3 regions of the Clostridium chromiireducens genome follow, and region 1 is predicted to be linked to each of the others. Evidence: riboswitches for the same ligand, from Rfam matches in the RefSeq annotation. Region 1 holds a riboswitch; each other region holds the start of a gene.
What was found. A riboswitch is a leader RNA that binds a small molecule or an ion and turns the genes downstream of it on or off. The one in region 1 is predicted to bind thiamine pyrophosphate.
Positions count from the first base shown of each region.

Region 1 (8,246 bases):
CTTTCTAGATATTTTAAAAAGTCAGCAAAAGAAGTTCATATTCTTAACAAATAACTCTTCGAAAAATAAATCAACCTACAAGCAAAAGCTTTCAGCGCTTGGCTGCCATGTTGATGAAGAACAAGTTTATACATCTGGTGAAGCTACCATATGGTATATGAAGAAAAACTGCCCAGGTAATAAAATATATCTAATGGGTACAGAACCACTTATGAAAGAATTTGAAAAGGCAGGATTTATATTAGTTAATGACGAAAATGACAAGCCGGATTATGTAGTTCTTGGTTTTGATACTACACTAACCTATGAAAAAATATGGACAGCTTGTGATTATCTGAGAGATGGAATACCATTTTTAGCTACTCATCCAGATTTCAATTGTCCAATTGAAGACAGTAAATATATGCCGGATACTGGCTCTATGATAAGAATGTTTGAGGCATCCACAGGTGTTTCTCCTGTAGTTATAGGTAAGCCATATGGATATATAGTAGAGGCTATTATTGAAAAGTATGGCCTTAAAAAAGAAGATGTGGCAATTGTAGGAGACAGACTATACACTGATATTAAAACTGGAGTAAATGCAGGAATAACCAGTATTCTTGTATTAAGTGGTGAGACGTCAGAAGAAATGTATAAAAAGTCTGACATACCTGCAGATTATGTATTTTCATCAATCAAGTATATTGGTGAAGAACTTAAGCAGTTTCAGAAGAGCTTTATTTAATAGCTGTATGGTAGAAAAAATGGGAAAAATTTATTGAGTATGGCTGAAACCTCGTAAACTGAGATAAATTAAAAAATTAAATAAAGTCAAAATTATTTTAAAAGAACTAATTAATGTTAAAATTGGGAGGTAATATTATGAGTATTATAACAATTATTGGAGCAGGTCAAATGGCTTCTGCACTAACTTTTCCAGCAACAGAAAATAATAATAAGGTGCGACTTGTTGGTACACCATTAGATAGAGATATCATAAATATTGCGAAGGATACCGGTTTTCATACTACATTAAAGCGCCAATTACCCAAAGCAGGTATTGAATATTATCAAATTGAAGATGTAAATAAAGCAATAGACGGAGCTGAAGTTATTATTTGTGGAGTTAGCAGTTTTGGTGTTGATTGGTTTGCAGACAACATATTGCCTATTTTACCTGAAGAGATTCCTGTTCTCTCAATAACTAAGGGGATGATTACTGAAGAGGATGGCAAAATGATTAATTATCCACAGTACTTTTTAAGCAAACTTCCTGCTAATAAGAAACTTTCTATCAGTGCAGTAGGTGGCCCATGTACTAGCTATGAACTTGCCGACAAAGATAATTCCGAAGTTGTATTTTGTGGAGATGATATAAAAATACTTAGAATTTTCAAGAATTTATTTGAGACATCATACTATCATATTAGCTTATCTAAAGATATTGTGGGGGTTGAATGTGCAGTTGCATTGAAGAACGCTTACGCCCTGGGTGTATCACTCGCTATTGGATTAGCTATTGGAGCTGATGGCTCTGGAAAGGAACATTATAATTCTCAGGCTGCACTTTTTGGACAAAGCATAAAGGAAGCGAAACACCTTCTTGAAATAGTCGGAAGTGGTGAAGAAAATATTATATATTTTGGCGGAGACCTATATGTGACAGTTTTTGGCGGACGTACTCGTAGAATAGGAACCTTATTAGGACAAGGATTTTCATTTGAGGAAGCTATGGAACAATTAAAAGGAGTTACATTGGAATCTGTAGTTATTGCTACTCGTGCAGCAAAATATGTACGTTCTCTAGCTGAGAAAGGCATAGTCAAATTACAAGAGTTCCCAATGTTGATTCATATTGATGAGATAATAAACTCAGGAAATATAGTTGATATTCCGTGGAAATCTTTTGAATCAGAAAAAATATAATTATAAAATAAAAGTGATTTTAACGATATAGAGTTGATATAAAAATCCCCTTATTTCTTGGATCAAGAAATAAGGGGATTTTTATATATCTGGATTTGCTGCTAAAAATAAGCAATGACAAGGGTTTTAGAAGATTCCTTATCCAATAGATATAAATAATAGGGCTAGATAGGTAGTAAAGGAAAGATAAAAGAGATATAATAATTATTATGTAAAGTAAAGTTAACAAAAAACGTGATTTAGAGTGTAGCAATGAAAACAAAAATCATGAGTTATATATAATATGCTATAAAAAAGTAATAGCAAGAGGATTTAAAATGTAACTTATGATTGACATTGTTTAATTTAAAGTATAAAATTTAGACGAGTACTAGGGGAGCCATTAAGGCTGAGATGAATTTTTCAGACCCTTTGAACCTGCACTGGATAATGCCAGCGAAGGGAAGTTGTATGATAATTTAAATCTCGAAGTTATGATGATTTATAATTAATTTGATTATTAACTCTTTTCAATGGTATTTTTTGTACTGTTTGAAAGGAGTTTTTTTATGCAATTTTCACAAAGATTATTTATTAAAGAGAGTTGGGTTATATAAATGAAGGCATTAGAAATTCATAATTTATTCTTTAAATATACAGATTCAAATAAACTTATAATTGACGACCTATCATTTAGTATAGATAAAAATGAATTTGTTACAATTATTGCACCTAGTGGTACTGGTAAAAGTACACTTTTTAGATTAATTTTAGGTTTATTAAACCCCCAAAAGGGCAATATTAATATCTTAAAAGAAGGAGTTAAAAACATTATAGGGTATATGCCTCAAAAGGATTCTTTAATGCCTTGGAGAAATATACTTGATAATACAGCTGTCGGCCTTGAATTAAATGGTTATAGCAAGAAAGATGCAAGAAATAAAGCTGTAGAATATTTCGAAAGTTTTGGGCTGAAAGGTACTGAAAAATTCTATCCTCATGAACTATCAGGCGGTATGAGGCAGAGAGCATCATTTTTAAGAGCTATCGTAAATAATCCATCGATACTATTATTAGATGAACCTTTTTCTTCTTTAGATGCACTAACAAGAAGAAAGATGCAAACATGGTTATTGGACCTATGTCAAAAAGAGAAAAATACTGTATTTATGATAACCCATGATATTGATGAAGCGTTGCTATTATCTGATAGAATACTTATTTGCACAGAACTACCGTATAAAAATTTAAAATCTATTGAGGTTAATATCGATAGACCTAGAAACTATGAAACTACACTCTCAAGTGAGTTTATTGAGCTTAAAAGAGTCATTTTAAATATTCTTGATATGTTAGAAGATACTAAGGAGGAAGTTAAAAATGAAGAGATTTAATGATTTTATTTTTCCTTTTGTATTTCTAATATTAATACTATTAGCGTGGGAATTTTTAATACCATATTTTGAAGTTCCAAATTATATTGTACCTAAGTTTTCAGATGTGCTTAAAGCATTATGGTTACAAAAAGAATTGTTATACAAACATTCTGTAGTAACTTTAGGAGAAGCAATATTAGGGCTTTGTATATCTGTAATTATAGGCATATCGTGTGCACTTTCAATATATCTTTGGAGAAGTGTTGGAAAAACTTTATACCCAATTATAATATTTTCTCAGACAATCCCAACCATTGCGTTATCTCCAATTATGGTTATGTGGTTTGGATATAGTATATGGTCTAAGGTTGCAGTAGTAATATTATTTTGTTTCTTTCCTATAGTTATAAGTACATTAGATGGATTAAATGCGGTAGATAAAGATTTGGAAGATGTATTAAGAGCCTTAGGGGGAAGTAGACTTCAGATATTTTTTAAATTGCATATGAATTCTGTATTACCTAATTTTTTAAGCAGCTTTAAAATAGCAGCTACCTACAGCGTTTCAGGAGCTACAATAGGTGAGTGGTTGGGTGCAGAAGCGGGGCTTGGTATATATATAAAGAGAGCGGCAGGTATGCTGCAATCAGATTCAGTTTTTGCTGGAGTGTTAGTTCTATCATTTTTAGGATTGATCTTATTTTCAATAGGATTTTTACTAGAAAAGATTTTATTAAAATACAGAAGAAAATTAAAGGAGGATAATTATGAAATTAAAAAAGGTTAGTATATTATTAGTATTTGTTATGTTAGTTAGTTTGGTGTTTAGTGGGTGCGCTGGTAACGCAAATAAGAATGAGGATAAAAGTGCATCTAAAGAATTAAAAGAAATTAGTGTTCTTTTAGATTGGTATCCAAATGCAGTTCATACATTCTTATATGCAGCTGAAGAACAAGGATATTTTAAAGAAGCAGGACTAAAAGTTAATTTAATTACACCTGCTGGAACAGATGATGGAATTAAACTTGTTGCAGCAAAGAAAGCAGACATTGCTATAAGTTATCCAAAACAAATTATTTTAGCAAGAGGTGAAAGTATTCCTGTTAAATCAGTTGGAGCAATAGTTAGGAGTTCATTAAACCAACTTATGGTTCGTAAAGATTCAGGAGTTAAAACTCTAAAAGATTTAGAAGGAAAAAAGGTTGGATATCCATCTTTTGATATTGATAAGGAAACAGTAAAAACAATGGTTGCTCAAGCAGGTGGAGATCCATCAAAGGTTGAGTTTGTAGATGTTGGTTATGATTTAATGGCTGGAATAGAATCAAAAAAAGTTGATGCAATTATTGGTGGATACATCAATCATGAAAAGATACTATTAGAAAAGCAAGGTGTTCAATTAGATACTTTTGCTCCAGTAGATTTTGGAGTACCAAACAACTATGAATTAGCATTTATTGCAAATGATGATGCTATTAAGAATAATAACGATACAATACAAGCTTTCTTAGAAGCAGCTAAAAAAGGCTTTGAATACACTAAAAATAATCCTGATAAAGCTTTAGACTTAGTATTAAAAGCTCAAAATGAAAGTTTTCCACTAGATGCAGAAACAGAGAAAAAGAGTCTGCAAATATTATTGCCTCTTATGGAAAATGAAAGTGGTAAATTCCTAAGTCAAGATGAAGAGAACTGGAATAAGAATATTAAATGGTTGCAAGATAAAAATTTACTTCAAGGTAAAGTTGATAGTAAAGAATTATTTAAATAATTATCTTTAAATGTTGAAAAAAGTAAATACTATTAGAAAATTTGAAAACATAAATAAAAAAGATATTATACCGTAATGGATATAATATCTTTTTTATTTATGTTTATGAAATGGTACTGTAATCATAATAAATGAATAAAATGATAGGTAGTTATTAGTAAATATAAGAGGTGATAAATCCGATAGAATAATCTGTTGCTACATACCAAACTGTATCTATTTTTATTTGGAGGATATTAGATGAGAAAAAGACTAAGTAGTATTTTGTATAATTCCATATTTCGCAAATTTAATGATGATAATATTAACGTAAATGAAAATAAATTAAGGCAATTTCCTTATGAAATTGAAGTTGTCGCTGAAAATTTATATGTACCATGGGCTATAGCCATAGGAGATGATGGAACGATATTGGTTACTGAAAGGATTGGGAGAATAAGAATTATTAAAAATGATATACTTCAGCCACAGCCACTTATGATATTTTCTACACCTTTTGTAAGTCAAGGAGAAGGCGGTTTAATGGGAATTGCAATAGATCCAGATTATTCGCAGAATCATTATATTTATGTTATGCATTCATATGGAGATAGTAATTTAATTTATAACCGTGTTGTAAGATTACTTGAAAATAATAATAGTTTAATTATGGAGAGAATTATCATAGATAAGATCCCTGGAGGAAGAATTCACAATGGTGGAAGGCTTAAAATTGGTCCAGATCATAAATTATACATTACGACAGGAGATGCTGGAAATTCTTCTTTAGCTCAAGATCCTTTTAGTACAGCAGGAAAAATACTGAGAATAGAATTAGATGGAAGTATTCCAAAAGATAACCCGTTTCCAAATTCACCTATTTATAGCCTAGGTCATCGAAATCCACAAGGTTTAGCGTGGAATTCGAAAAATATCTTATATGAATCTGAGCATGGACAATCAGCACATGATGAAATAAACATAATTATACCAGGAGTAAATTATGGTTGGCCTCTTGTTCAAGGTGATGAGGAATCAGTAGAAGTTGTAACACAAAAGTCATTAATACACAGTGGAGAAGAAACATGGGCGCCTTCAGGAATTTCACTTGTAAAACAAGGACCATGGAAGGGAAAATTACTTGTTGCGGCTTTGCGTGGACAACAACTATTTGTCATATCATTAAATCGGGATGGAACAGAAGTTAACAATATAGAATCATTCTTAAAGAATGAATATGGCCGTTTACGTGAAGTAGTTGAAGGTAAAGATGGATCAGTTTATTTAACAACTAGCAATATGGATGGAAGGGGAAATCCTAATATTGGTGATGACAAAATTCTCAGGCTAATTCCTAGATAAGTAGCACTTAAAAGTAGACAAGTGCATGTAATACTACTAAATAAGTTGTCGAATTTTTGAGGTAAAATTACTAAATTTAATATCACCGTTATCCTTATATATGAATAACATGTTATATTGGAAGGAGTTGATTATTAAAATGGGATTTGAGAGAGATAGTTACTATAGTGATTTACATGATAAATGTAAAAAATGTATGTTCTATCATACTACATTAACAATGAAAGATGGAAGCACATTAGACGGAATTATTGAAAATGTGGATAATGATCGTATTATTGTACTCGTTGGTGAGGATGTAATGGAATCAGACGATGATAATGAAAATGACAACAATAGGCAATATGGAAGAAGACCTTATCAAAGACGAAGATTCAGGCGCTTTAGACGTCAAGCTTTTCCATTAGCTAATTTAGCTGCATTATCACTTTTACCTTATCCTTATGTTGCTCCACCGTATCCATATTTTAATCCATATTATCCTGGATATTAGTAAAAATGAAAATAGATATTGCTAATTCTTTAACTTCTATTATTTTATCCTTTATAATACCTACAATGTCTTAGTAATAATAAAGTTGTTAAAAAACACATCTAAATTATAGACAAGAACATAGAAAATTATCAGTTTTAAAATCTAAACTAAAAAGACATTAAATGCAGTATTATAGTTGTATTTAATGTCTTTTTGTCTATAAAATTAATAAAGCACTAAATAGTGGTAACAATATTTTTTGAGAAACTCGTTCTTACTTAGTATAATTTTTTAAATAATCTATTAATGTTTTTGATGCAATTGAGAGATTAGAAGCGTTTTTATAAATTACTCCAATATGTCTTTGTGGAATAGGAGTATCTAAAGTAATTTCTTTCAATTTTTTATTTTTTAAATCTTCAAGAATAAATTCTTTTATTACAGATGTTATTCCAAGACCAATTTTAGCGCACTCAATTAGGAAATCCATATTACTGGCCTCTATATCTGGAATAATATTTACATTCTGATTTGAAAAATAATTATCTATATGATTTCTTGTTACATTAGGATTCTCTAAGAGCATAAATGAACCCCTATTAAACAAATCTTCTAGAGACGTATAGGAGAGTTTTTTTAAGTAATCTGGACTTGCAACTAAAATATCATGGATCCTTGATAATTTTACAAACTGTAAGTTATCATCATTTTGTGGAGGACCTACAATAGCTAAATCTATTTTATCTTCCTGCACTAATTGGACAGTATCGATAGTTGGTCTATTTATAATATTAATTTTAAAATTAGGGTATATCTTTATAAAACTCTCAAGTTTTGGGACAAGATAATTTTTTCCTATGGCGGTGCTTACGCCAATGACAATATTCCCCATGTCCTTATTTTTAAGTTTTTCTATTAATCTTTCACCTAATAAAAATTCTTCAAAGCCATTTTCTATATGGTTATACAGTACCTCTCCCTCAGAAGTTAATGTAACTCCTTTTGAGCTTCGTAAAAAGAGTTTAACTCCTAAAGCATTCTCTAATGTCTTGATAGATTTACTTACAGCAGGCTGTGATACATAAAGAACTTCAGAAGCATGAGATATATTTTTGTATTTAGAAACTATGAAAAATACCCTATAAAGATTTAAATCTAAAAGCAAATAACTTACCCCCTTACTATAATTTTTATTATGCAAATTAAATTCATAATTATAAAAACATTGTACTTGATTTTTAAGTAAATATATAACTAATAGTTATGAATAATATAATAAGTATATAGTTTAACTATATCACTTGAAATAATAATATGACAATATGGGTACAAGAATTAAAAGATGAAATGCCCTCTTAGCGCAAATTTTTAAAACAAATTATTATTTTTATAAAT
Region 1 covers NZ_QXDJ01000003.1:741,288-749,533, reverse strand. The annotation lists gene D2A34_RS14975 (HAD-IIA family hydrolase) at 1-727, shown strand, start outside; gene D2A34_RS14970 (glycerol-3-phosphate dehydrogenase) at 865-1,908, shown strand; TPP riboswitch at 2,271-2,369, shown strand; gene D2A34_RS14965 (ABC transporter ATP-binding protein) at 2,505-3,281, shown strand; gene D2A34_RS14960 (ABC transporter permease) at 3,268-4,050, shown strand; gene D2A34_RS14955 (ABC transporter substrate-binding protein) at 4,031-5,035, shown strand; gene D2A34_RS14950 (PQQ-dependent sugar dehydrogenase) at 5,276-6,376, shown strand; gene D2A34_RS14945 (hypothetical protein) at 6,516-6,869, shown strand; gene D2A34_RS14940 (LysR family transcriptional regulator) at 7,126-8,016, opposite strand.

Region 2 (8,246 bases), on a different contig from region 1:
ACATGAATTACGTACGCCACTAACCTCAATTCATGGCTTTGTTGAAGTATTGTTAAGAGGAGCAGCAAAAAATCAGGAAAAACTAGATTTAGCTCTAAACAGTATATTGATGGAAAGCGAAAGGCTTGCAAAATTGGTAAATGATCTTTTGGTGTTAACAAAGTTAGATCAACAGCCAGTTGTTGAAATAAACAAGGAAAATTTAAATGATATTATAAATGAAATAATCCCTCAACTCCAGATACTTTCTAAAGATCGAACTTTAAACTTAAAATTGAAGGACGATATATATGTATATATAAATAAAAATCAAATTAAACAGGTCATATTCAACATAACCCAAAATGCTGTGATTCATACTGATAAAGAAAAAGGTGTTATAACAATTTCTACAGATATTGAAAATTACAAAAATAAAACCTTCGCAGTTTTAAAGATATCCGATAATGGGACTGGTATACCTAAAGAGCATTTAGATAAAATATATGATAGATTTTTCAGAAGTGATTCTCACAGATCTAGGGAACAAGGAGGATATGGGTTAGGGCTTTCTATAGTAAAATCAATAATTGATAGCAATCGTGGGGAAATCAGCGTAGAAAGCGAGCTTGGAGTTGGGACAACATTTTCAATATATTTAAGATTACAAAATAAGGCAGATATATTTAATATTTTTTGATTGTGTCTAAAATTTAGAAAGGATGTTACAAAATAAGTTTATTATATTATTTTGCAACATCTTTTTTAGTATATTTAGTTATTCTATTGATTAAAATATCAACGCATCTCTAGATTAAGACGTTGTCAAGGAAAATCTGGGTCTGGAATTTTATATAATTCTCAGCAAATTCTAAGCTTGCACTAAGGATACATTAAGACTCTTTTGTTATAATTTCAACAATGAGGAGATTCATATATAGTTTAGGTAGGTGAGTATTATAAGTATAGTAAGTATTTTCATAGTGATGATTGGAATAATAATAGCTATTTTATTTTTTGTATTTGTGACGGGTAAATATGAAAAACATGAAGTAGCTAATAGTAGTTATGCTCTTGGAACTTTGATTAATTTAAGAGCAAGTGGAAATAAAGCTCAAATGGCAATAGATAAAGCGACAGAAAGGCTAAACGAAATTGATGATAGAATGTCAGCTTTTAAAGAAAGTAGTGACATATCAAAAGTAAATTTGAGTGCAGGAACTATGGCAGAGAAAGTAAATAGTGATACTTATTTTGTAGTTAAAAAGGCTATAGAGTACAGTGAAATTTTAGAAGGTACTTTTGATCCAACAATAAGACCATTAGTAACGTTATGGAGCATAGGTACAAAAGAAGAAAAAATTCCGGAAAAGTCGCAAATAGAGAAGACGTTAAAACTTGTAAACTATAATGATGTTATTTTTGATGAAGAAAATAATTCAATAATGCTAAAAAATAATAATCAGGCTTTAGATGTTGGGGGAATAGCAAAAGGATTTGCAGCTGATGAAGTAAGAGATATTTTTTACCAGCATAATATTAAAAGTGCATTAATTGATTTAGGTGGAAACATTTTTGCTCTCGGAAGTAAGGAGGATGGTTCAGATTGGAAGGTTGGAATTCAAAGCCCATTTAAATCTAGGGGAGAATATGTGGGAATATTAAGTGTAAAGAATAAATCAATAGTTACCTCAGGTAATTATGAAAGATATTTTATGAAAGATAGAAAGAGATTTCATCATATAATTGATCCTAAAACAGGATATCCATCTGAAAGCAAAATCATAAGTGCAACTATTATATCTGATAATTCAATTGACGGAGATGGCTTATCAACTGGTGTTTATATAATTGGCATTGATAAAGCTATGAAGATTATAGAGACTATAGAGGGGATTGACGCTATATTTATTACAGAAGATAAGAAAGTATATAAAACATCAGGCATTGATGAAAGTATTTTTACATTAACAGATAGCGAATTTTTTGAAGAACTATAGCATAAGAGAAGGAGTAATAAGTATGGCTAAGAAAATAAAGAAATCCCAGGTTTTAAGATATTGTGTTCAATTAATATTATTTTTATTATTACCAGGTTTATATGCAATGACTTTTAGTGAATTAAGAACAGTATATGAAATGATTATTAAAGGGAACTTTAATTTCCTTCAAGCATTACCAAGCTTAGTAGAATTTGTGGCAGTAATGTTTTTAACCATAATAGCAGGAAGATGGTTTTGTGGCTGGATGTGTGCTTTTGGGGCTTATAATGATTTAATATACTTTATATCAAAAAAGATATTTAAAGGTAAATTTAAAGTAAATGAAAAAGTTGATTCTATACTTAAATATGTAAAATATGTGGTATTAATATTCATAATAATTATTTCATGGACAATAGGAAGTAATATTTTAGAAAGCACAAGTCCTTGGGATGTATTTGGACAAATAACTAATATATCAACTGTTCTTTCTAATTTGCTTATTGGACTTGTATTATTAGTTTTAATTACTATAGGAGCATTTTTTATTGAAAGATTTTTCTGCAGATATTTATGTCCTTTAGGTGCTGTATTTTCAATAATTTCTAAGGTTGGAATAACAAAAATTAATAAGCCAAAAGCTGATTGTGGTAAATGTAGAGCGTGTACAATGAATTGTTCAATGGGATTACAACTTTATAAGGTTGATAAAGTTAAAGGTGGAGATTGCATAAACTGCCTAAAGTGTACAGAGGTTTGCCCTAGAAATAATGCTAATGCGAATATACTAGGACAAGATCTGAATGCTGCATTAACTGGTTCTGTGGCAATGGCTGCAATGTTAGGTGTTTATGGATTTACAAACTTCGGAGTTGACGCTTTAACTAAGGCAGGGATAATTTCTAGTGATAGTGCAGTTTCTAGTAGTGAATATTCAAGTAATCCAACTTTAGCTAATGATTCACAAAAGTATAAAGATGGGATATATACTGGAAGTGGTCAAGGGTTTAATGGAGGAACAACTAAAGTTTCCATCACAATAGCTGATGGAAAAATATCAAAGATCGATATTTTATCAAATGGGGATGATCGTCAATATTTTGAGAGAGCATCAGGAATAATAACAAAAGAAATACTATCAAAGCAATCAACAGATGTTGATGTAGTATCAGGAGCGACTTATAGTTCTAAAGGAATCCTAAGTGCAGTTAAGGACGCGTTAGGAAAAGCATCTGGTACTGATTCAGACAGTGATGCTTCAAACAATAGTAATGAAACTAAAGATCAAGCAGCAGCTTCAGTTCCAGCTCCAGAAGCAAGCTCGAAAAATAAAATCTTAGATACAGGAGATAGTGTTAAGGTAACCGCTTCGAAATTTAAAGATGGAACATATATAGGAACTGGAACAGGATTTGAAGGTGCAACAACTAAAATATCCGTTACTATAGCTAATGGAAAAATGAATAGTATTAAAACTTCATCTTATGGGGACACTCCAGAGTTTTATCAAAAGGCTTCAGGTGTTCTAATAAATAAAATGCTTTCAAGTCAATCAACAGTTGTAGATACAGTTTCGGGGGCCACTTTTAGTTCAAGGGGAATTATAGATGCAGTTAAAAATGCATTGAATCAAGCAGGTGTTCCTGATTCAGGCAGCAATGCTAGTAGTGCTGTTTCTAGCGATAATACGTCTAAGGGCGGACCACCAACACCACCAGTGGCAAACTCAAAAAGTACTCCACCGCCAGTTTCAGAGCAAACAGGTGCAACACCACCGCCAGTGGTAAATCAAAAGGGTACATCTTCTAACTCAACAGCAAGCCAAGGAGTCACAGGTTCAAGTGGAAGTACTAGTGGAGGAACAACTAGTAAGGGGAAATATAAAGATGGAACTTATGCAGGTAGTGGATCAGGCTTTGGAGGAACAACTAAAATTTCTGTTGCTATAACTAACGGAAAGATAGTAAGTATAAGTACTATATCAAATGAAGATACTTCAAGATATTATAATAGAGCTATAGGAACAATAACAAACAGTGTGATTTCAAAGCAGTCAGCTTCTGTAGACACCGTGTCTGGTGCAACATATAGCAGTAACGGTATAATTGAGGCAATAAGAAATGCTTTAAGTCAAGCAAAATAATAAAAAGAGATAGTACAGTTTGAACTAAACCTCGTTAAGTAGATATATAAATTACTTAACAAGGATAAATTCAACATGTACTATCTTTTTCGTTGGCTTTTATCTTCACTGATATAGTAGCTTTGATAGCTAATTCTCAGTCAATTCTCAGTTTGGATTAAGGGAGTATTAAGGTTGTGTTGCTATAATTCAATTAATGAAGAAATTAAAATATAGAAGATAATGAAGTGAAAATAATATTTCTATTAAAACTTAATCGTAAAAATTTGATTAATGGTAATTAACATAAAAATTCATTATCGCTAAAGATATAGAGCTAGAAAAGGAGAAGGAAATATGGCAAGTAAGATAAAAAGATCGCAGATCATAAGGCATGTTGTACAATTGATTTCATTTATTCTGTTACCAGGTCTTTATTCAATGACATTTAGTGAAGTAAAAACAGTATATCAAATGATTATCAATGGCAATTTTAACTTTTTTACAGCATTACCAAGTTTAATGGAATTTATAGCTATTATGCTTTTGACAATAGTATTAGGGAGATGGTTCTGTGGATGGATATGTGCATTTGGTGCGTATAATGATTTAATATATTTTATATCAAGAAAAGTATTCAAGATAAAATTTAGAGTAGATGAAAAAGTTGATTATGTACTTAAGTACGTTAAGTACATAGTATTAGTTTTTATAATAGCTATTTCATGGACTATGGGAAGCAGTATACTAGAAAGCACAAGTCCTTGGGATGCTTTTGGTCAAATAACTGATATATCTACTATTTTTTCAAGCTTACTTATTGGATTGATATTTTTAATATTAATCACAATAGGATCAGCATTTATTGAGAGATTTTTCTGTAGATACCTATGTCCTTTAGGTGCAATATTCTCCATTACTTCTAAAATTGGAATAGTTAAGATTAATAAGCCCAAAGCTGATTGCGGTAAATGTAGAGCATGCACAATGAATTGTTCGATGGGGTTACCACTTTATAATGTAGATTGTGTCAAGGGTGGCGATTGTATTAACTGCTTAAAATGTACTGAAGTATGTTATAGAAATAATGCTAATGTAAATGTAGCTAGTAGAGATTTAGATGCAAAGTTAACAGGATCAGTGGCAATGGCTACATTTTTAGGTGTATATGGACTTACTAGCTTCGCTGGAAATGCAGTAACTAAATCTGGAATTTCAGTTAATAGCAATACAATTCCAAGTAGTGAAAACTTAGAAAATAGTTCTTCACAAACTTATAAAGATGGAACAACTGCAATTTCAAATGCAGCTCAAAATACTACAAGTGAATATAAAGATGGTACATACACAGGAAGTGGAACTGGATATAGAGGAGGAACAACTAAGGTTTCTGTTACTGTATTAGATGGAAAAATATCAAATATAAAAACTATATCTAATCAAGATACTCCAAAGTTTTATAAAAGAGTAGAAGGAACTATAATAAAGAGCATAATTTCAAAACAATCAACCTCAGTAGATACAATTTCAGGTGCAACTTATAGCTCAAAAGGGATTATGAGTGCCGTAGCAAATGCTTTGACTCAAGCAAAATAATTAAAATAGTCTAATTTATCTTAAGTTGTATATAATCTGTAGTTTGTTTTAGTATTTAAAGTACTAGAATTGAATAATGAGAAATTAGAGTAATAAATAGAAATTTTTTTATGACACTATATAGAATTAAATTTATAGGTTCAGAGTAACACATTTAGAGAAAAAAGTTAATATAATAATTTCAAGATTATAATATTAGCAGGAGTATGAGATAAAATGCCAACTAAAAGCAGAAATAATGCAGTTAAAAAAACTACTTTTGTACCAACAAAACGAGTTAAAGAGAAGAAGAAAACCATATTAATTGAAGTTGCAAAAGATCAAGTCATAGGAGAATTTGTTAATGGTTTTGAGGTAATAAAACCAGTTAAAAGATATGGTAAATACTATGTACAAGTTAAAAATAAATAATATTCAAGTGAGTGAAAATCTCACATGAAGAATTTGCCTTCTACATTATCATAGATATCAAATTTAAGATTTAGATTTATGTGTAACTTACCCAAATAAGTAACATATTGTGTTTTGGTTTCTAGGAATTTTGATGGTAATGATTCCAAAGAAAAACTAAAAACAAAATGTTTCTACTTTCGGTGGATTATCGCATAAGTCTAAGCTTTGTATTAAATATCTATATCGAATTTTAAATAATAAGTTATTATATACTTGACGATTTGCAATTAATGGTATAATCTTTATCTTGTGAAAGATAATTTTATAATTGAATAACTAGGGGAGCTAATATTTTGGCTGAGATTGGAAAGATTGATTTCCTAGACTCTTATAACCTGATTTGGTTAATACCAACGTAGGGAAGTATATTGATATTTTTTGTGCACATGTTTATTAATGTATCCCTTTGGATACATTTTTTTTGCTTAAAAATAATTAACTTCTTTCAAAGTTAATCATTTAATCACAGTAAGATGTGGTTTAATAAAATTTTATTTCACAAAGTTTTATTAATTTATTGATTTAAGGAGGTTTTTTAATGAAAGAAAAAAGTAAAGCACAAAAAATTGCATTAAGCGGTGTTTTAATTGGTATTTCAGTAATTTTTGGAACTTTTTCAATACCAATTTTAGGCGCTAAAATTTCTCCGATACAACACTTTGTAAATGTAGTTGGGGCAATAACATTAGGTCCAATTTATGCACTTTTAAATGCGCTTATTGCATCACTAATTAGAAATATTATGGGAACTGGTACTTTGTTGGCATTTCCAGGAAGTATGGTAGGAGCACTGCTTGCAGGTATTCTTTATAAGAAATTTAGGAAGCCAAGTATAGCTGTAATTGGAGAATTAATTGGAACTGGAATATTAGGAGCATTATTGGCTTATCCTATAGCTGTACTGCTTTTAGGTAAAAAGGCAGCACTTTTTGCATATGTGACTCCATTTATATCTAGCTGTAGTGTAGGATCTGTTATAGCATATTTCTTTGTAAAAGTTCCGGTGATAAGTAAAATACTAATAGATAATGAAGTATCAACATATGATAATGATTTAAAAAACACACATAAAGTTTAGAGATAAATATACAGAAATAATTTAACTATAGAATAAGACGAAAGGGTGATTTTATGTTTAGAGCATTAACTATTGCAGGTTCAGATTCATGTGGAGGAGCAGGAATTCAAGCGGATTTAAAGGCATTTTCAGCTAACGGAGTTTATGGGATGAGTGTAATTACTGCTGTAACTGCACAGAATACAATGGGTGTGTTTGGAATTCAAGATATAAATCCTGAGATGATTGAATCACAAATAAATGTTATTTTTGAGGATATAAGAGTAGATGCAATTAAGATAGGGATGGTTTCTAAAATTGAGTCTATACAAGCTATATCTAAAGCATTAAGAAAAGTTAAAGATTTACCAGTAATTGTTTTAGATCCTGTTATGATCTCTAAAAGTGGATTTAACTTATTGTCTAGAGATGCAAAGGATACTTTGGTTAAGGAATTATTTCCACTTGCAACATTAATCACTCCAAATTTACCAGAAGCAGAAGAAATTTTAGGGATAAAAATAGAAACTTTAGAAGAGATGAAAGAAGCAGCTTTAAAACTTAAAGAACTAGGGCCAAAATCCGTTTTGGTTAAGGGGGGACACCTAGAAGGTGAAGCAACTGATTTATTATTTGATGGAAAAGACTTTGTAATTTTGAAGCAAGAAAGAATTGATACTAAACATACCCATGGAACAGGTTGTACTTTATCATCTACTATAGCCGCAAATTTGGCTAAAAATATGACAGTAGAAGAAGCGGTTAGATGTGGTAAAAAGTATATAACATGTGCTATTGAACATGGATTTGAGCTTGGAAAAGGTGTAGGTCCGACTAATCATTTTTATGAGCTTTATAAGAAAGCGGGAATTGATATTAAGTAAAAAGAAGATAAGATATTCATTAAGAAATATATATCCAAGTTGTGACAACTTAGATACTTGAGACTTAAATATATAGATTAACCTTTAAATTAAATAATATTTTTTAAGGAGAGAAAAGAAATGAGTTATAAAACACAAATGGAAGCAGCAAAAAAGGGTATAGTTACTAAAGA
Region 2 covers NZ_QXDJ01000001.1:776,157-784,402, reverse strand. The annotation lists gene D2A34_RS03245 (sensor histidine kinase) at 1-679, shown strand, start outside; gene D2A34_RS03240 (FAD:protein FMN transferase) at 930-1,979, shown strand; gene D2A34_RS03235 (FMN-binding protein) at 2,002-4,104, shown strand; gene D2A34_RS03230 (4Fe-4S binding protein) at 4,441-5,679, shown strand; gene D2A34_RS03225 (hypothetical protein) at 5,896-6,090, shown strand; TPP riboswitch at 6,401-6,511, shown strand; gene thiW (energy coupling factor transporter S component ThiW) at 6,671-7,210, shown strand; gene thiD (bifunctional hydroxymethylpyrimidine kinase/phosphomethylpyrimidine kinase) at 7,264-8,073, shown strand; gene thiC (phosphomethylpyrimidine synthase ThiC) at 8,194-8,246, shown strand, end outside.
Region 2: it holds a riboswitch for thiamine pyrophosphate, as region 1 does, so the genes downstream of both, thiW (energy coupling factor transporter S component ThiW) here and D2A34_RS14965 (ABC transporter ATP-binding protein) in region 1, are expected to answer to the same signal.

Region 3 (8,246 bases), on a different contig from region 1:
ATACTCACAGTTTTCTATCAGCAAGCTTTTTATATCGGGATGATATCCGGGATCCATTGCTAAAAAGACTACATCAAATTTTACTTGACCATGTTTCTGCAATTCTTGAAATAATTTCGCCATAAGAATACTATCTTTTCCACCTGATATACCTACGGCAATTTTATCTCCCTCTTCAATTAAATTATATTCCTTAATAGCCTTAACGAATTTCGTCCAAATATGTTTTCTATAAGTTTTAACAATACTTCGTTCTATATCTTGTAATGTCTTTTTTTCCCCATCTGGTATAATTCTAGGGCAACCTTTTCCTGCAATTGTACTCATTATTCTATTTCTCCTTATTATCTCAATAGCATCTATTCTCAGTGCTATAAATTCGCTATATTTCAGCTTAATATATCTTTCTTTAAAGAGTTTATAATGAACACATAAGATTTACAAGTACTTTATTCATAATAATTTGTTCAAATGTTTATAGTATGAAATAAAATATAAATAACATGATTATTTATGGAAATTACTTATTAATTCCTTAGGATTTTCACTCTTCATTAAGCTTGACATTAAAGCAATTCCTTTCGCTCCAGCACATATTACTTCCTTATAATTATTTTCTCCAATACCTCCTATTCCAATTATCGGAATACATATTTTTTTTGATAGATGTTCTATTTCTTTTACACCTCTAGGCTCAAGAAACTTCTTACAATCAGTTTGAAATACATGCCCATAGATAACATAATCCGCACCCATTTCATATGCTTTTATCCCTTCTTCATAACTATGTATTGAAACGCCTATTATTTTATATACCTTATATTTATTCCCATCAACTTTAAAGTTATCCACCAAACTATTTTCGCCGTTAATGCTTTCTGTGTATAATTTTTCATTAATGTTAATAAAATCTTTAAACGAAAGTTGAACCCCATCTGCTTGAATTTTTCTCGCTACATTAATGTTCGAATTAATAATCAATTTTATATTTGTATTTTTTAATTTATCTTTAATAGTTAAAGAGAGCTTCAAAAGCCCTTCTTCATCAAGATCTTTTTCTCTGATAACTAAATAGTCTAATGATGATTTTGATATATTATTTATTTGTTCATAGAAATCTCCGCAAAGAATTCTATTAGTTATTCCCATTAAAATCACAGACTTTCCCCCGTATTTTCAAATTTACTAAATATTTAAGTTGATGTATCTGCAAATATTTTCACAAATACATCGTTAAAAGAAGCTCTACTAAAAGCGATTACTTTTAGCTTTGTATTAAACATCATTCTCATCTAAAATCAGCCTTAGTGCCATATTAGCCTCGTGGCAAGCTGCTATCCCAACTCTAGGAGCCATTAATCCTTCATTTATTTTAGCTGCATTCTCAAAATCTCCGCACATATATAATCTAGAGTTAACTCTTTTACTTACTATTAGATTATTTGAATAATATCCAGCCATACCTGACGCAGAAATTATCTTTGGTTTTTCAGTTTGAAGTAAAACTTCCCTTACTATCATTGCTTTATTTTCAGGCCCATCAAATGCTTCAATTACAATATCCATATCTTCAAATAATCCCTTAATATTATTATCATTTATACAAATATCAATATTCTCAACTTCTATAAACGGATTTATTTCTGAAAGTATGTCTTTTAATGCATCACATTTTTTCATCCCAATATGCTTAATAAAATATTGCTGCCTATTTAAATTACTTGGTTCCACTACATCGAAATCAATTATTTTAAGATATCCAACTCCAATTCTCCCTAGTGCTAACGCCACTGTTGATCCAAGCCCTCCTAGCCCAGCAATTGCTACTCTTGCTTTTTTTACTTTTTCATGTACTTTTGGGGTGTGCCTACTTACCATTAATGCCTCAAGTTCTTCCTTCTTAGGAATTTCTCCACGTTTAATTAATGTAACTTTATCCCCTTCCTTTAATTCATAATCCTCTTTAATAGGAAAACCATTCAAAATAATTATGTCCGCATCTTTCTTTACATTTTCTTTAACTGCAAAAGCTGTGATTTTATCATCTACAAACATTTCATTTTCATTTACTAAAACTCTCAATTTAATATCCCCCTTCAAAATTTAAATAAATAAAAAGGACTTACCATAAGGTAAGTCCCATAAAATTCATACATTTATTTACCAATCAGACTAATAAATAAATTTATTTTATTTACTGCTTCCCTACGGTGGTATTAACCACGTCAGGTTAAAAGAGTTAAAGCAAATAAGCTTCTCTCAGCCAATTATAATTGGCACCCCTAGCCTTCTATTTTATTATTGAAATTAGTAATAATTACATATTACCACTTTACTTTTATCAATTCAAATCATTTATATATTAAATACAGCCATAATTATAATTATTCCTATCAATACTGCTACCAAAATCAACAAAGCAGCCTTACCTAGTATGTGTGCGTAATTAAAATCTAATCCGTACCCAATTCTTTTTGGTACTATATTAGCTGGATCATTAGGATTGTGGTAGAATATTCCCCCGATATAATTTATATCATCATCATTATAAATTTCTTTTTCATCAGAAATACTATCTGATTTTAGCTGATTTGCCTTTTTAGTACTATAAATCAAATAAGTCATAGGAAAGAATATTACACCTATTGTTATAACAATGAATATAAAATTTGAAACATCATTAAATTTCATAATTCCTACAACAAGTAATACTCCATACAAAATCATTAGTGAGACTCCGATAGATATAATACCTAACATTTGAGTCATGGATTTATTTAAAAATGATTTTTTTAATATCAGTGAACTAAGTGTTCCCCCATTAAATCTAGTATTATCTTTTTTGGCTTGAATTTTAGCAGAAAAGAACATACTAAAAACACATATCATTGATACTAATGGCAGCATCACAACTTGAAGTTTACCAGTAAATGTTGTTGAATCAACCCAATTATCCGGACCATTTATACCAAAATGAACTGGAACCATTTTAGGTAATGATGATAATCTTGATATTGTTATTAAGAACCCCAATACAGATATTGCGACCGCTACATAAAATAACATTAAATTAAGATTTCTACTAGTATTGCCTTTCCCAATTTGTACATACACTTTATTTTCTGATTTTTTCTCCCAACCTATATTCTTTTTTACAATCTTGAGTTTCTTATTAGCTAAATAGCATGAATATAAATTTATGAATGCCAATAGATATGAATAAACTATAATAATATATACCTTTTGAATAAAATAAAATGCGCATATAAATAATATAAAACAAATTGCTGTTAATGTTAGAACTCTCTTATTATAATTCTTTATAATACTTATAACTCTGCTCTCTCTTCTATACTTTTCAGGAACTCTTACTCCAAAAATCAATCCTTCTACATTAAAATCATTAATTCTATAACTTTGCCATAATATCAACATTGTAATTATTAGTACTAAAAATAATAATATTATTTGTTCATTCATGACCTATTCACCCTTCCTATAATCGTTAAATATTTTTTCAATTTTTTCTTTTATCTTATCAAGGGATATTCCTCTGTTAATACATTCCGCCACATAAATTCCCATATCTTCATTTAATTTATCTTTAAATATTTCTTTACTATAAGTAAAGTCTAATGATATAACAGCTCCCTTTCTTCTATCAATTTTTATATATCCTTCATCTTTCAATAATGAATAACTCTTATTTACAGTATGCATATTAACTCCAATATCCTCTGCTAAACCCCTAACTGATGGCAGCTCATCTCCTTCCGATAATTCTTTATTAGCAATTCCAATTATGATTTGATTCTTTATCTGAAGATAAATCGGAACTTCTGAGTCAAAATCCAACTTTAAGATCATTATTTAATCCCCTTTCGTTCTATCTGTTATATATAATATATAACAGATGAATCAAATAATCAATAGTATTTCATAATTGCCTACACTTACCAAAAACATGTTAATTATAGCTTAACATCTTATGATTTTCTTATTTTTATATAAAGATACGCTGAACCCACTATCAAACCATAAATTCTTCTTTATAATATATATTAACAATACTAATAAGATATTGAGAATCTAGTGTTTATTCGAAGCAATCTAAAAATAGCACATAATAAAATTATGGATGGTGATCATAATGATTGAAAAAAAGAAGTTATATAAGGATGTTTCTAGGAAGAAAATTTCTGGTGTATTAGCAGGATTCTCTGATTATATTAATGGTGATGTTACCTTAATTAGAATATTATTTATATTACTAACAATAAAATTTTCTTATATCTGCATTATTGGATATATTGCATGTGCAGTCGTAATGCCTGATAAACAAGATATATTCAATGATACTAATCAATATTAACTAAAAATATATTTATAAAATATTGAAAATAAGGTTGAACATTTTTTCTAAAATGATAAAATACTATTTGTCGGTATTTCTTTGGAAACTGAACGGAAATTATATATTTTATAGATTTTTCCGAATTATATCCATAATATTAAGGAATAAGAACGGAGGTATTTTTATGGAACAAAATTATGTTAAATCAAAATTTTCAGTTAGGCAGATAACAATGGTTGGAATGCTTTCTGCAATTTCAATATTTTTAGGACTAACAGGTCTTGGTTTTATACCTATTCCACCTGTAAGAGCTACTATAATGCATATACCTGTAATAATAGGTGCCATTGTAGAGGGCCCTATCGTAGGAACACTAGTTGGCTTAGTTTTTGGTTTATTTTCAATGTATCAAAATTTTACAGCGCCTGGTCCTACATCATTTATATTTTGGAATCCGATAATTGCATTAGTGCCTAGGATTTTAATTGGAATTGTAGCCTATTATGTGTATATTATCACCAGAAATAGGTTTAAAAATCAAAGTGTAAGTATTGCTATAGCTTCAATATGTGCTACCTTGATTAACACAATAGGGGTTTTAGGACTAACTTATGTCTTTTACTTAGAGAGATACTCAGCTACTCTTGGAATTAATCCTCAAACTGCTGGCATTGCGATAGCAACCATTGGAGTTACAAATGGGATTCCTGAAGCCATAGTTAGTGCAGTGATCTCAATCCCTATAATAATAACAATGATAAAAATTAGAAATAAGAGATAATAATATAAGTTTAATTAATCTACATAGATTATCTTTTTAAGAAGTGCCTTTGCTTATGCACTTCTTTTATATTGTCAATATTAATTATTTACTGTTATATAAATTCATTTATTGAATATATATAAATATAATATTATAATAATAATAATATAAATATCTTAATAATTAATACATCATCATACAAATTGAAGGCTTTGTATTTTTTTTATATCATCAAAATGAGTGATTACTCACTTATTATATTTAGAAAGGAATTTGATTATGCAAAATAAAGTTAGTGGTATGCTTGATTCTTATTGTATAAAAGTCGAAAATGTTAATAAATCTTTTGGGAAGAAACAAGTTCTTTTTGATATTAGCTTAGATATACCCTATTCTCAAATTCTAGGTTTACTTGGTCCATCAGGTTCTGGAAAATCAACCTTAGTTAAGATGATTGCAGGGATAGATATTGCAACTAGTGGTTCTGTCTATTTACTAAACGAAAAAATGCCTAAGTTATCACTGATGAATAAAATTGGATACATGGCTCAATCAGATGCATTATATGAGGAGCTTACTGCTGAGGAAAATATTAAATTTTTTGCTTCAATGTATGGACTTTCAGGAAATGATCTAAAGCAAAGAATTTCTGAAGTGATGAATCTTGTTAATTTATCGGATCATCTAAAAAAACAAGTAAAACAATATTCTGGTGGTATGAAACGTCGATTATCTCTTGCTATTGCGCTTGTTCACGAACCGCCTATTTTAATATTAGATGAACCTACTGTTGGTATTGATCCCGTTCTTCGTAGGTCTATCTGGGAGGAACTATACAAGTTAAAAGATAGTGGTACTACTATTATTATCACTACTCATGTAATGGATGAAGTTGAAAAATGCAATAACTTAGGAATGATTCGTGATGGTAAACTAATCGCTGTAGGCTCTCCTGCTGAAATCAAGCATAATTCTAACTCAAGTACTATTGAAGAAGCATTTTTATATTATGGAGGTGCATCAAAATGAGGGTGAAAGCAATTGTAATTAGAATCTTACTTCAACTTGCCCATGATAAACGTACAATTGGATTGATGATTCTAGCGCCAATATTAGTTTTGACTTTAATGTCGTTTATATTTGATGGATCAAATTATCATCCTAAAATCGGAGTAATAAATGCCCCTATTAGCATTGTAAATAAATTAGAAGATAATGATGCTAAAATAATTCGATATACAGAAAATGATGCCTATTATGCCCTTAGCCTTTCAGAAGTTGATGCAATAATAAATTTTGAAAATGGAATCCCTAAAATAACTTTAGAAGGTAGTGACCCGAGCAAAAGTCAAGCTGTTATAAAACTTGTACAAAATGCAACTCAGCAGCTAGCATCAATTGCAGCCAAACCAGACATAACCTATCTATATGGTTATGAAAATATGTCTAGTTTTGATAATTTTGGACCTATACTAATTGGTTTCTTTGTATTCTTCTTCGTCTTCCTAGTGGCAGGTGTATCATTTCTTGGAGAGCGTACTTCTGGCACACTTGAAAGAATACTATCGACGCCACTTCGCAGATGGGAAATTGTTTTAGGTTATCTTCTTGGATTTGGAGTTTTTACTATAATACAATCTGCTCTTATCGCCTGGTACTCAATTAATGTTCTTAACATCATGATGATAGGCTCTTTTCCACTAGTAATCCTTGTAACCATATTAACTGCAATGGTAGCTCTTAGCATTGGTACTTTTATATCTGCTTTTGCCAATAATGAACTTCAAATGATTCAGTTTATACCAATAATTGTAGTGCCACAAGTATTCTTTTCTGGCCTCTTTGATTTAAGCACTATGTCAACTTGGCTGCAATCTTTTGGACACTTTATGCCTTTGTGGTATTCAGCTGATGCCCTTAGAAATATTATGATCCGTGGAAAAGGTTGGAGTGATATTTCATTTGATGTCTTAATTTTATTATTAATTTGTATATTTTTTATGGTTTTAAATATATTAGCTCTAAAAAAATATCGAAAAATATAACCATAATTAAGGGGGAACTAAATTGATGGAAAAAAAATCTTTAAAAGAACTTATGAACCTAAATAATGTAGAACATAATATGACTGAAAAACAAATAAATATACTTAGTGCTGCAATAGAACTTTTTTCTGAAAAAGGATATGAAGCCACAGCTACTAGTGAAATTGCTAAAAAAGCTGGAGTCGCAGAAGGGACTATTTTTAGGTATTACAAAACTAAAAAAGATCTTTTATTTGCCATTCCAGCGGCCTTATCTAAAGCATCTTTATTTGAGATTTTTATTAATGATTTTAACGAGATATTAAACGAAGAGCATGAAACTTTTGAGAGATTTTTAAGAAAAATAGTGCTAAATAGACTGAAATTTGTTAATGAAACTGGGCCAATATTAAAGGTCATAATTCAAGAGGTGCCGTTTCATCCTGAGCTTAGAAGTAAAATTCTAAGCACTGTAATCTTTCCTGTAATCAAAAAAGGCACATCAATTATTGATAAGTTTAAAGAACAAGGCGATCTTATAGATATACCAAGTATTTCAATTATTAGACTAATAGCAACTTCTATATTTGGATATATTTTTCTTCACAATATCGCACTCCCTGAACTAAAAAATAATGATGACGAATTGGAATATCTAATACAGTATATCATTAATGGAGTTTGCCTAAATAATAAAACCAAAAACTTATAGGCTCAGTATAAATTCACATAAAAAAATAATATAAATTCATTAGTAAAGGGTGGTCATATGAAAAAATTATTTATGTGTAGCTTAACGGTCTTATTTCTAACTACGGGTTGTTCTTTAAATTCTGATACCTTAACTTTAAAGGGAGATATTCAAAATAATATTGTACCTGCAACTAGTATAGTCTCTGGTAAAATCGTAGAAATGAAAAAAAATCAAGGAGAAGTTGTGAAAAAAGGCGATGTGATTGCTGTAATAGATAATGTTACTCAAAAATATACAGTTGATCAAACGCAAGCCATTGTAAATATAAAAAAAGCGAAACTTGATGAGTTAAAAGTAGGAACTCGTCCTGAACAAATAGAGCAAGCCGAAGCACAAGCTCGGGCTGCCAAG
Region 3 covers NZ_QXDJ01000008.1:76,171-84,416, reverse strand. The annotation lists gene D2A34_RS23710 (tRNA 2-thiocytidine biosynthesis TtcA family protein) at 1-327, opposite strand, end outside; gene D2A34_RS23705 (thiamine phosphate synthase) at 508-1,149, opposite strand; gene thiF (sulfur carrier protein ThiS adenylyltransferase ThiF) at 1,276-2,082, opposite strand; TPP riboswitch at 2,186-2,294, opposite strand; gene D2A34_RS23695 (DUF5808 domain-containing protein) at 2,356-3,480, opposite strand; gene D2A34_RS23690 (GntR family transcriptional regulator) at 3,484-3,867, opposite strand; gene D2A34_RS23685 (PspC domain-containing protein) at 4,151-4,372, shown strand; gene D2A34_RS23680 (ECF transporter S component) at 4,539-5,135, shown strand; gene D2A34_RS23675 (ABC transporter ATP-binding protein) at 5,397-6,146, shown strand; gene D2A34_RS23670 (ABC transporter permease) at 6,143-7,162, shown strand; gene D2A34_RS23665 (TetR/AcrR family transcriptional regulator) at 7,188-7,853, shown strand; gene D2A34_RS23660 (HlyD family secretion protein) at 7,911-8,246, shown strand, end outside.
Region 3: it holds a riboswitch for thiamine pyrophosphate, as region 1 does, so the genes downstream of both, thiF (sulfur carrier protein ThiS adenylyltransferase ThiF) here and D2A34_RS14965 (ABC transporter ATP-binding protein) in region 1, are expected to answer to the same signal.